DNA from 3 places in the Photobacterium sp. GSS17 genome. Region 1 is predicted to be linked to each of the others. Evidence: riboswitches for the same ligand, from Rfam matches in the RefSeq annotation. Region 1 holds a riboswitch; each other region holds the start of a gene.
What was found. A riboswitch is a leader RNA that binds a small molecule or an ion and turns the genes downstream of it on or off. The one in region 1 is predicted to bind lysine.
Positions count from the first base shown of each region.

Region 1 (4,236 bases):
TCTCCTCCATCGGTGAGGCGCACAGCGCCTTCAATACCGCCCTGAAGCTGAAAACGCTGGGTATCAATGCGCGCTTTGTTGACCTGTCCAGCTGGAACAATCAGTACACCGGTGATCTGGATGATGTCATTAATCAGGCGTTTGCCGATATCGACCTGGGTCAGGAACTGCCTATCGTCACCGGTTACGCCTATTGTGACGAAGGACTGATGAAAACGTACGACCGCGGTTACAGCGAGATGACCTTTAGCCGCATCGCGGTGCTGACCGGCGCGCGGCAGGCCATCATCCATAAGGAATATCACCTCAGCAGCGCAGATCCGCGCATCGTGGGGCCAGAGTCGGTTCTGCCTATGGGGGAAACAAACTACGATGTGGCCGATCAGCTCGCGAATCTGGGGATGGAAGCGATCCACCCCAATGCCGCTTCCGGACTTCGCCAGAACAATATCGAGTTGAAAATCAAGAACACCTTTGAGCCAGAGCACACGGGTACGCTGATTTCAAATGCCTTTACCCCCTCGCAGGATCGGGTTGAAATCATTGCCGGGCGGGACAAAGTATTTGCGCTGCATCTGTTTGATCAGGCGATGGTAGGTCACGTTGATAATGTCGGCTACGACATCATGCAACTGATTCGTGAGTCGAGCGTCAACTTAATTGGCAAAGAGATGAACGCAAACTCAATCACCTACTACCTGACCGGTGGTGCCGATAACCTTAATCAGGTGTTATATAAGGCGGAGAAACGATATCCGAAAGCCGCCATTACCGGGCGACTGGTCGCAATGATTTCTGCCATCGGGGCCAACATAAACACCAATGAGGCACTGCGGCGGGGGATGCAAGCGCTGATGCAGGCAGAATGTTTTCCGATTGCCGCCCACTCATCGGTACGTAACGTCAACGTGCAGTTTGTGGTCGATGACAATGACTACCAGAGTGCCATTTGCACGCTGCATGAGCAGTTCTTCGCCCTGCCTGCAGAGACGCACACACCGCCGGACTCCCTGACTGAGTGCCAATCGGCCCACGTTGCCTGATACTACTAACGGCATATCAACCAATCAGCATATCAATCAACCAACTAATCAACCAACTGCCGGGACTTTTACCCCGGCGGTGTTGTCTCTAAACGGTCAGTCGCTTCGCTGTGCTGGATTGAGGTTTAAGGATTCACCGCTCTGTCAGCCAGCGTTTTTTCCGCCACAGCGCTTTGTTCAACAGTTCCTTGATCGAAAGCAATTCATAGTGCTGAATTAATAGTCATTGAAAGTGAATTGTATGCTGACATCGCTAACTAGCCGTATATAATAACATTTGCTGTGGGCAGACCCGTGTCTGCTCGCAGCAACCCTAAATCAGTAGAGGCGCGCTGCCTATCAGTAACCGAGCAGAGGGTGATACCGATGAAGCCGGGGAAAGGAGTCAGCGCCGAAGTGACTGAGTCATCAAACTCAGCCGCTGGGGCTGCGTCGAACAGGCGCAGCACTGCCATAGTTTTTCCTATGGAGCGCTACCTAAGGGGTAACACGTCATGCCTTGGTTGTCGATTTCGTTACATGTCCTTTTGGTAGATCTCCACCTTTAAGTTGTAGGTGAAATGAGATCATGAGCCTTGTTCCTTTTGCGGATTCTGCCTGGTCCGTGCTTCCCCCCTTGCTGGCGGTGTTGCTGGCTGTCGTCACCCGACAGGTACTGCTGTCACTGGGTGCAGGTATCGTTGCCGGTGCCCTGATGCTGAACCAATTTTCCCTGTCCCAGACCCTGAACTACCTGTATCAGAAAATAGTGGCTATCTTCTGGAGCGGCGGTGCCCTAAACCACGATAACGTCAACATGCTGATTTTCATGTTGTTGCTCGGTGCACTGATCAGTCTGATGAGTGTGTCCGGTGCCACTCAGGCCTTTGCCGACTGGGCAGCCGTACGGTGCAAGGATCGCCGTAGTGCCAAGTCCCTGACCGGGCTGATGGTTTTCATCTTCTTCATTGATGATTTCTTTCACAGCCTGTCTGTTGGCGCTATCTGCCGACCAGTGACCGACCGGTTTCAGATTTCACGCGCCAAGCTGGCCTACCTGCTGGATTCAACCGCCGCACCAGTGTGCGTCCTGATGCCGATTTCCTCCTGGGGTGCCTACATTATCGCACTGGTCGGCGGTATTCTTGCGGCCCACCAGCTAACAGACCAAAGCCCGATCGCCGCCTTTGTCGAAATGATGCCGATGAATCTGTACGCGGTCTTTACCCTACTGATGGTGATTTGTGTTATTGCATTCCAGCTGGATATCGGGCCGATGCGAAAGCATGAAGCCCGCGCCCAGCAAGGTCAGCTGTGGGATCACAGTAAAGGCCGTCCGCCGGGTCTGGATATGGAAACACCAGAAACCGCTCAGGGCGGGATGATTGATATGGTGTTGCCGATCCTGACCTTGACCGCGGCAACCGTCTTTTTCATGGTTCAGTCCGGTGCGGATGTGCTGTCCGGTAAAGGACAAGCCTTCAGCCTGATCGGCGCGTTTGAAAATACCAACGTTGGCCTGTCGCTGGTATACGGTGCAATCTGCAGCCTGGTGGTCTCGATGGGTCTGGCATTACGCCTAAAACTGTCGGCAAAAATCTGGTTGAAAGCCGCGCCGCAAGGAATCTCAGCCATGATGCCTGCGATCATTATTCTGCTGTTTGCCTGGACAATCGGCACCGTAGTACGCGACATGCAAACCGGCGTTTACCTCGCGTCACTGTCACAGGGCAGTCTGCCGGTAGAACTGTTGCCAGCCGTCGTCTTCCTGCTGTCATGTGTCATGGCGTTTGCCACTGGCACCAGCTGGGGAACATTTGGCATCATGCTGCCGCTGGCCGGTGACATTGCGGCAGCCAGTGACATCACCATGTTACTGCCGATGCTGTCCGCCGTACTGGCTGGCGCAGTTTTTGGCGATCACAGCTCACCGATTTCCAGCACCAGTATCCTGTCGGCAACGGGTGCCGGTTGTCACCATATGGACCACGTGCTCACTCAGCTACCTTATGCCGGTTCAGTCGCGTTCGGTGCACTGCTCGGCTATCTGGTCATGGGCTTTACCCATTCGTCCTGGCTGGGTGTCGCCGCCAGCAGTGTCTGGTTTGTGGCCTTCTGCCTGTTTGCCCTTCGCCGTCGTCAGAGCAACCCCGAGCTCAGTCTTGCATCGTCTGAAGCTTAACCGGTAAATCCGCCCTCTTCATGCAAAGCCTCCGCACGTTCAAGTGCCGGAGGCTTTTTTCTATTCGCTTTGCTGTCATCGCTTTTTTGCGTGGCTTTTTTGTGTTGGCATTTTTGTTGTGGCTTTCATGCATCAGCGGTGTCTCTTTTCTTGTCCGGGCTAGCCACAGGGCCGCACTATAGTTAAATCTATCACCGTCACTTCGTGATGAGTTGTTATGGCAGCTAGGTACCTATTCATAGTCGGTGTCTATGAGCGGTAGGTATCAATGAGTAGTAGGTGTCTATGAGAGGTAGGTGTCTATGAGCGGTAGCATCGCAAGACCTATCCCAGCGATGGCAAGATTCAGGGCGCTGCGGGGCGCTATGATTGCGGTCGGGATGAGTGTGTTTTCCGCAGTGTTTCCGGTGCATGCTGCCCAGAAACTGGATTATGTCAGTGCGGTCACAACACCGGGGACAGGTCGTCTGGTAACCATGGACGATTACTGGCTGCTGGCATTCAGCGATACCTATGACATTCGTCTGCCCGAACACGTCAGTAACGGCGAAAATTTGCAAATTCGTATCCGGGAAGATGGTCAGTGGCACACCGAGAATTTTCGGGTGCAGGCGATCAGTATCCATCACGACTTATGCCGGTTGCACAGCCAGCATCCCAGCCGGGATGGCCGCTTTCCGACAGACGCGATTTACGTGCAGCCCTGCCAGCAAGAATAACGCCCCTGTCAGCAGACCGCATATCGCGGTAAGCGCAGGGGCGTTTCAGTGTGAGAATAGCAGCCAGGTTTTGTGGCTACGCTTAAGTGAATAAGCGTAAGTGGCTAGGCTAAAATCACTTGCACATCAATTGATTACATAGGCTCGCTACACAAGCCCGGTCGTCAGGTGTACCACTATCACCGTAAAGGCAGCCAGCAGTGGAATCGCCATGGTCACCACAGCAATATCCCCGTAGCTTTGGCGGTGCGTCAGACGGCAGACCGCCAGTAGCGTAATGACCGCGCCACAGTGAGGCAATGTATCAAGGCCA
Region 1 covers NZ_CP117518.1:1,665,885-1,670,120, forward strand. Annotated here, with positions in the region: gene PGW97_RS23925 (aspartate kinase) at 1-1,043, shown strand, start outside; lysine riboswitch at 1,358-1,527, shown strand; gene PGW97_RS23930 (Na+/H+ antiporter NhaC family protein) at 1,612-3,204, shown strand; gene PGW97_RS23935 (hypothetical protein) at 3,507-3,923, shown strand; gene PGW97_RS23940 (GntP family permease) at 4,071-4,236, opposite strand, start outside.

Region 2 (4,236 bases), on a different replicon from region 1:
GCCCGGCTACCCGGCGTGTCCGGAACATACCGAGAAAGGCACCTTGTGGGAGATGCTCAATGTCGAAGAAGCCATTGGGATGTCACTCACCACCAGCTATGCTATGTGGCCGGGAGCGTCGGTCTCAGGCTGGTACTTCTCACATCCGGACTCACGCTATTTTGCTGTGGCACAAATTCAGGAAGATCAGCGTGATAGCTATGCCGAGCGCAAAGGCTGGGATCTGGTTGAAGCGGAAAAATGGCTGGGGCCGAACCTGTCATTGTAATGCAGCAAAGGCGTAATGACTCAAAGGCCCCGGATGCCACAGCTGCGGGGCCTGTTTTTTTACAGGTGACACCCATCGGGAACACCAACACGGCAACAATCATACGCTGATATGAAAAAGGCGCTCATCATGAGCGCCTTTTTTGTGTCCCGAACTTGGGTTACTTCGCGGCCTCAAACAGGGCGGCGTGGAGGGTTTTAACCACTTCGCGCGATTCGCTGGTTTTGACCAGGAAACACAGGTTGTGCGGGCTGGCGCCAAAGCAGATCATGCGCGGACTGTAGTTGTCCAGCTTGCCAAAGACCTGAGTGGCTGCTCCCGGGGCTTCGCCCAGTTTGTTGCCGATAAGTGCAACCAGGCACAGATCCTGTTCCACTTCCACACGGCACAGCTTGCTGAGAGCCTCTGTTGCTGCGGCTGGCAGGCTTGGTGCACCGCCGCCGGTGTTGGTCTGATCCAGGGTCAGTGAAACGCTGACTTCAGACGTTGTGATCAGATCAACAGACACCTTATGTTCACCAAGGATGCGGAAGACTTCTGACAGGAAGCCGTAGGCATGGAACATATTCAGGCTGGTCAGGGTGACCAGGGTCTGGTTGCAGCGCAGGGCCAGTGCCCGGAATTTTGGTGGCTGGGCCACGTGCTGGCGAATCCAGGTTCCACCTTGTTCCGGTGCTTTTGAAGAACCGATGAACACCGGAATTTGCTGGCGGATGGCTGGCAGCAACGTCGACGGGTGCAGAATTTTTGCCCCGAAGTTAGCCATTTCAGAGGCTTCACTGAAGCTGATTTCCTGGATTGGCATGGCGTTGGCTGTAATACGCGGATCGGTGCTGTACATCCCCGGAACGTCGGTCCAGATCTCCAGAATTTCTGCACTGATAGCTTCGGCAACCAGTGCTGCACTGTAATCGCTGCCGCCACGGCCCAGCGTCGTTGTCTGGCCGGTTTCATCAGAACCGATAAAGCCCTGAGAGACAATAATTTGATCAGACTGGAGCAGCGGTTGCAGTTGCTCACTGGCCAACTGGCGAATTGCATCCACATCCGGTACGGCTTTGCCGAACTGGCTATCGGTACGCATTACCGGGCGAATATCAAAACGGGTAGCTTTAGCCCCCATTTCGTTAAGAATTTGGGTAAAAAGAAAAGTCGACAGTAATTCGCCGTGGGCGACCAGCTGATCGGTCAGTTGCACGGAAGGGGCGCTGGCAGTTTGCTTGGCCAGGGCTTCAACGTCTGTCAGAAGTTGGTCGATCTCAGCTGCTACCGCTTCCGGGTGAGTCAACTGATCAATGATCGATTGGTGAATCGTTCGAAGTTGTTGTAGCCGTTGTGAGCGCTGCTCGTTGTCGGCAATTCCATTTGCTAATTCAACCAGCAGATTGGTTACGCCGGAACACGCACTGATTAATACCACTTTAGCAGCTGGGTTGTCCTTGATAATCGTTGCGCTTCGACTCATGGCGGCATGATCGGCTACACTGGTGCCGCCAAATTTCGCTACAGTAATTGGTGGAGGAACAGTAAAGTTAGTATTTACAAAGCTCAAAACAAGGTCTCCCAATCAGAAGTGTAAAAACGTTCTTAAATTTAGGGGGAATGACCCGGGATCAAGATCCCGACGCAAATGTCAGGAGAGCAATAAGGTAGGATGTAGTCAGGTACAACAACCAGAAGCTCCCCACCTTTCCACTACCTATATCGTCTGGAAAGGTGACAGCCAGAAGGATTCAACCTTCCAAGCCGATATGCCATGCCCCCTGTCACAACATATCTCGGCGCTACTCCCCCTCTCCAGACTGCCTTGGGGTGGGGCCCCGCAATCCTAGATACCTGGGTAACGCTCCTCTTCTGTCTGCCCCTGAGATAAGGTGCATCTCAGGATGAACAAAAAACGTGCTCTATTGAAGCGGATTTGAGAGTCTTTTGTCAATCATGGCGGGGCAGAATATGCAAAATAATTGCAAATTTTTTGTCTTTCCCGGACGGAGGAATCGCAGGGGGCAAAAACAGCGCTGTCACAAGAGACGCAACTTGCGATCAGACCTGATATAGTCAGTACGTACCTTACACCAACAGGCCTTACCATCAGGGAGAAATAATAATGACAATTGGTAGTTTTTATCCGCCACAGCGTACACTCATGGGACCGGGTCCATCAGATATTTATCCGCAGGTGTTACAGGCCCTGAGTCGTCCGACCATCGGTCACCTGGATCCGCTGTTCATCGGGATGATGGATGAGCTGAAACAGCTGCTGCAATATGCTTTCCAGACAACTAACCCGTTCACGATTGCGGTCTCTGCGCCTGGCAGTGCCGGGATGGAGGCTTGCTTTGTGAACCTGGTTGAGCCGGGCGACAAAGTGATTGTCTGCCGCAACGGTGTGTTTGGTGACCGGATGCGTGAAAACGTGGAACGCTGCGGCGGTGTTGCGGTGATGGTGGACAACGCCTGGGGTGAACCGGTTGATCCGCAGTCAGTGGCTGAAGCCCTTGAGGCACACCCGGATGCGAAGATTGTCGCGTTTGTCCACGCTGAAACGTCGACCGGTGCGCTGACTGATGCCGAGGCAATCGCTAAGCTGGCACGTCGGCACGATTGTCTGACTATCGTGGATGCGGTGACCTCGCTGGGTGGCGTACCGCTGCTGGTGGATGAATGGCAACTGGATGCGGTGTACTCCGGCAGCCAGAAATGCCTGTCCTGTGTGCCTGGTCTGTCGCCTCTGACGTTCTCTCCGCGTGCGGTGGAGAAAATTCAGAGCCGTCAAAGCAAAGTACAAAGCTGGTTTCTCGATCAAAGTCTGGTTCTGGGCTACTGGAGCGGCGAAGGTAAACGCAGTTACCACCATACAGCGCCGGTAAACAGCCTGTATGCCCTGCATGAAGCGTTGGTGCTGCTGAAAAATGAAGGGCTGGAAAATGCCTGGCAGCGTCACCGTGACGTCCATCTGGAATTGCGTGAAGGATTGGAACAACTGGGTATCGAGTTTGTGGTTGATGAGGCATACCGCTTACCACAATTGAATGCGGTGCATATTCCTGCCGGGGTAGATGATGCGCAGGTGCGTAAAACCCTGCTGGAACGTTATAATCTGGAAATTGGTGCCGGACTGGGCGCGCTGGCAGGTAAAGCCTGGCGGATTGGCCTGATGGGCTATGCTGCACGCAGCGAGAACGTTGCGCTGTGCCTGAAAGCGCTGGAGTCGACCCTGAAATAAGTGTCGGCCTGTTCAGTCAGGCTCTTTCGTTTTGCTACTGTTCGGGCAGGCGCTGCCCGGAACAGGCAGGTCGAGACCAAAACGGCTACCTTCCGGTAGCCGTTTTTTATGGCTGTGTCCTATGGAGCGGATGCTTGCTCCGGGGGCACCTAGTCAGTGACTGCGGGAGGAGCCGTCAGGACGACCGCACCCGATGTGACAGGTTCTGCTTTAGCGGCTGGCGCAAAAATCTGCCCTGGGAACAGGTAGCGGGCTTCCTGTTGTACCTGCTCGGCCAGCGCGGTTTCACCGAGATGCTGGTACGCAGCAATCAGGTTTTGGTACAGCGTGGGGCGTGGCCAGATCAGGGCTTTTTGGCGAGCCCATGCAATATACGTCTGAATCAGTGCCGGGTTGGCGGTGGCAATCCCAACCTGCAGCTGGGTGACGTGCAGATCCCACTCAAATCGATCCTGCCAGGCCCATGGATTGTTGACCTTCAGCAGGTAGTCAATATTGGCCGGTTGGCGGGTCTCAAACTGGGTTAATTGATGGCCCGAGTACAGGGTAGTGGTCATGAAACCAGTGGTGAGCACCGGCAGGATCAGAACCAGTCCCCGAATGGACAGCACATACTCCACCTGACGGCGGTAGTATTTGGCGGTCAGATTGTCCACCCAGTAGATCAGGATAATGAACATCACCCAGTGCGGTAGGGAGTGGTAAAACGGATACTCCAGCTGGGTATGTAGGGTAATCGGCA
Region 2 covers NZ_CP117517.1:3,257,110-3,261,345, reverse strand. Annotated here, with positions in the region: gene metH (methionine synthase) at 1-268, shown strand, start outside; gene lysC (lysine-sensitive aspartokinase 3) at 429-1,733, opposite strand; lysine riboswitch at 1,938-2,130, opposite strand; gene PGW97_RS14805 (pyridoxal-phosphate-dependent aminotransferase family protein) at 2,376-3,494, shown strand; gene PGW97_RS14800 (PglL family O-oligosaccharyltransferase) at 3,644-4,236, opposite strand, start outside.
Region 2: it holds a riboswitch for lysine, as region 1 does, so the genes downstream of both, lysC (lysine-sensitive aspartokinase 3) here and PGW97_RS23930 (Na+/H+ antiporter NhaC family protein) in region 1, are expected to answer to the same signal.

Region 3 (4,236 bases), on a different replicon from region 1:
CGGCAACGTCGGGTGACAAGGCGGAGCTAGTGAATGAGTCGGCCGATCTGATTTACCACCTACTGGTGTTACTTCAGGATCAGGGGCTGTCACTGGCAGACATTACCCAGCGTCTTCAAGAGCGTCATAAATAACCGCACCGCTATTGAAGCCAAACATTTAAACCTAGCGCTTAAACAGAGCGGTTAAATAAAGCAATTAAATAAACCGTTTAAAGAGTACCTAAGCAAATCGAATAAAACAAAAGCCCGGCTCTACAGGCCGGGCTTTATTATTCATTCATGCGTCCACCATGCCGGACAAAGCTATGCTGAAAAACCAACTTCAGCGGACATATCCGACACAGCGCAAGGGCAACGTTATTTTTCGAGCGCGTCTTTGTAGTGAGTACGACACACCGAGACATAACGTTCATTGCCGCCAATCACGACCTGATCACCATCAGCAATTGCATTGCCGTGCTCATCCTGACGAATCACCATATTGGCTTTACGGCCGCAGTGGCAGATTGTTTTGAGTTCAACCAGTTTGTCAGCCCAGGCCAGCAGATAGCGGCTGCCCTCAAACAATTCACCGCGGAAATCTGTCCGTAAGCCATAGCACAGCACCGGAATATGCAGCTTATCGACCACTTCTGTCAGTTGGTAAACTTGCTCTTTCGTCAAAAACTGACATTCATCAACCAGCACACAATCCAGCTTCTGCGTCGCATTCATATCCTGCAAACGCGCATACAGATCGTCCGTCACGGAAAATAGCTCAGCATCTTCCTGCAGACCAATACGTGAACTGACTTTCCCCTTCCCGTAACGGTCGTCAATTGCCGCAGTAAAAATAACCGGCGTCATCCCACGCTCACGGTAATTAAACGATGACTGCAACAAGGTGGTAGATTTACCCGCATTCATTGCCGAGTAATAGAAGTACATCTGAGCCATTAAGTAAGCTTCTCTGATTATCTTTAGAATGGTAAGAAAAAACTGGCGAGATGCTACAGAAATCCCAGCCAAATTAAAAGGAGCTGTGTCACCCGTTGCCAGATCGCTTGTGTCATCCGGATCAGAGCAACTGCCACAAACCGCCAAAAAGAAAGCCTGCACATGGCAGGCTTTTCATTACAGTATAAGGACTTAGCGTTCAAGCTTAACGCTGAACCTAAGAGATTGTTCAGGCTTTCGCGGCCAACTCACTAGGACGGCGAGACAACCAGGACAGGATCGCACACACCACCACAAACATAACAGTTGCGCTCATGAACGACACCGCCAGTGAGCTGGTGAAACCCAGTACCAGGAAGCCCACTGTCGATACCACAGCGACAGCCAGCGCATACGGCAGCTGCGTTGACACGTGGTCAATGTGATGACAACGCGCACCAGTAGACGACAGAATAGTGGTATCTGAAATCGGTGAACAGTGATCACCAAACACCGAGCCTGCCAGTACAGCACCCAGCATCGGCAGCATCAGCATAATGTCAGTTGCCGCAGCCAGATCACCGGCGATTGGAAGCATGATACCGAATGTTCCCCAAGAGGTACCGGTTGAGAACGCCATCAGCCCTGCCAGCAGGAACAGGATCGCAGGCAGGAACATCGGATTGATGCTGCCTTCAACCAGGGTCGACAGGTATTTACCGGTCGCCATATCGCTGATCACACTACCAATGCTCCAGGCGAACAGCAGGATCAGAATCGCACCAAACATTGACTTAGCACCAATCCACAGCGTGGAAACTACTTCACCGGCAGGAATACGCTGACGCAGCACTGGAATCATGGCAGCCGCCAGGCCGATTAGCCCACCGTATACCAGAGAGGCACCCACATCGGTATTTTCAAACGCGCCCAGAACATCAAAGGCTTTACCGCCTGCCAGCAGCGCCTGATAACCAGTGAAAATCATAAAGAAGAACGTTGCCACGATCAGAGCCACAATCGGCATCACCAGATCGCCTACGCGGCCGTGCTCACTTTCCTGAATTTCCAGTTCATCGTTCAGGTCTTTCGCCAGGGTGTCATCATCCCCTTCATCAAAGCCGCGGCAATGGCTTGCTTCCAGCTCGTGTTTTTTCATTGAGCCGATATCCAGCTGGAACCAGGCAACAACAAATACCATCAGCAGGGCGAAAATCGCATAGAAGTTCATCGGGGCCAGTTGCAGGAATGCCCCCAGAGGTGTGTATTCAGTGACACCGTGTGTCACCAGAATGCCGCCGATAAGCGTGATAATGTAAGCCCCCCAGCTAGAGGCCGGCATCAGCACACACATTGGCGCAGCAGTTGAATCAAGAATATAAGCCAGCTTGGCACGGGACACATAAAAACGGTCCGTGACCGGGCGAGAAATTGAACCGACAGCCAGGCTATTAAAATAGTCGTCTACAAAAATGAATACGCCCAGAAATGCAGCCAGTAGTTTTGCGCCACGCTTACTTTTAATTTTCGTTTGTGCCCACTCAGCGAACGCACGGGTTCCCCCGGACAGGGTCAACAAAGCGGTAGTCATACCCAGCAACACCAGAAACGCGACAATGCTCATATTCCAGGTGTTAATGCCGCCGTCCTCAATGAATAATCCCTTTACAGTGTTGCCGATATATCCGGCCATTCCCGTAACGGAATAATCATTTAGCAATAAGGCACCAAGCAGAATACCTACGCCCAGAGACAACAAGACGCGACGCGTCGCAATAGCCAGGCCCAGTGCCACCAGCGGGGGCAACACAGACACAGCGGAGTGTGAAAAATCTACAATATTCATGATCTCTACTACAACCGATCTTGGTTGGAGATCTACTGCTGGCCACGTTTTAAAAACGTGAAAAATGAGTGAAAGAAAGAGAGGTGCCCCTTTTCCGACTCCACAGTAGCGCTCCATAGTTAATGTAATTATATACTATGGCAGTGTTGCCTCTATTCGATGACAACCCCAGCGAGCAGGCATGATGGCCCTCTCTCACTTCGGCACCGGCTCCTTTTGCAAGCCCTCATCGGAATCACCCTCCGACTTGCTACTGATAGACGATGCGCCTCTACCCTTGGTCAAGGTATAGTCGATTCTACGGCTTTAAGATCTGATTGCAACAACTTGAAGTGAAAAAATTAACATTAATAGTGAATAGTCTTGCCTGAGTGATTAAAAAACCACCACCCCAGGCAAACCGATATTAAGCCAGCTTATATGAAACTCATTCCGTTTTATTAAATTGGTCACTTATCCCCTGCCACAATGTTAATTCCTGTCGCTGTTAATCCCATTATTAAGAATGGTTAATTACTTAAGTTAACATGCCGATAATAAGCGCAAAATTATTTATATTCAGGCTCATAATAACCATTTTAGTTATTGCAATTATTGATTTAAGACTGCTAATATTATTTTCATAGTATTACTCCAACAGGAAATAAAAATGTCTGATGCAATGAAAGTGCTATTAAACCTCCGAAGCCTGCGTGCCCTATCTCGTGAATATTCTCTGGAGCAACTTCAGGAAGCGCTGGAAAAGCTTCAAACAATCGTTACTGAGCGTGAAGAAGCAGAAGCTGAAGAGCGTGCAAAAGAAGAAGAACGCATGGAGAAACTGACTCAATACCGTGACATGCTAATTGCTGACGGTATCGATCCAGAAGAACTGCTTGCCGCTATCAGCAAAGCACCTAAAAAACGTGCTCAGCGTCCAGCGAAATACCGTTTCATTGATGAAAACGGTGATGAGAAAACCTGGACAGGCCAAGGCCGTACACCAAGCGCACTGAAAAAAGCGCTGGATGAAGGTAAATCTCTGGAAGATTTTGAGATCTAATCTCCTACCTCTGAATCTTATAAAAACCCGGTTTTATACCGGGTTTTTTCTTACCCGCAACATAATCATAAGCTATTGAAAATAAATAAAATAATAAAATCCGGATTACTTATAGAGTATTTACTTTACCTTGAGATGTCCCGCTGAAAGATTTTCATTTATTCATAATTTATAGTTACCATCACATTTTTGCTTATTTCAACTCGCCACTGTCACTATTCTAAATACCCGTCACTGAATATAGCGCTATCGCGTTATTCGATGCTTCATCGGCCAAAGATAATGGAAATATTTTGCTTGTGGTCTGTCCGCTGAAATGTACAAAAAAGCCAGACGTTAAAGTCTGGCTTTCCATTCATTTCACCAAGCAATATTTAGCGAATACTGTCTGCCAAATAACTCACAGCCAATGCAAAATAGTGAGACCGATT
Region 3 covers NZ_CP117517.1:2,543,544-2,547,779, forward strand. Annotated here, with positions in the region: gene hisIE (bifunctional phosphoribosyl-AMP cyclohydrolase/phosphoribosyl-ATP diphosphatase HisIE) at 1-134, shown strand, start outside; gene PGW97_RS11355 (thymidine kinase) at 360-938, opposite strand; gene PGW97_RS11360 (Na+/H+ antiporter NhaC family protein) at 1,168-2,763, opposite strand; lysine riboswitch at 2,862-3,045, opposite strand; gene PGW97_RS11365 (DUF3037 domain-containing protein) at 3,413-3,805, shown strand; gene PGW97_RS11370 (lytic murein transglycosylase) at 4,180-4,236, opposite strand, start outside.
Region 3: it holds a riboswitch for lysine, as region 1 does, so the genes downstream of both, PGW97_RS11360 (Na+/H+ antiporter NhaC family protein) here and PGW97_RS23930 (Na+/H+ antiporter NhaC family protein) in region 1, are expected to answer to the same signal.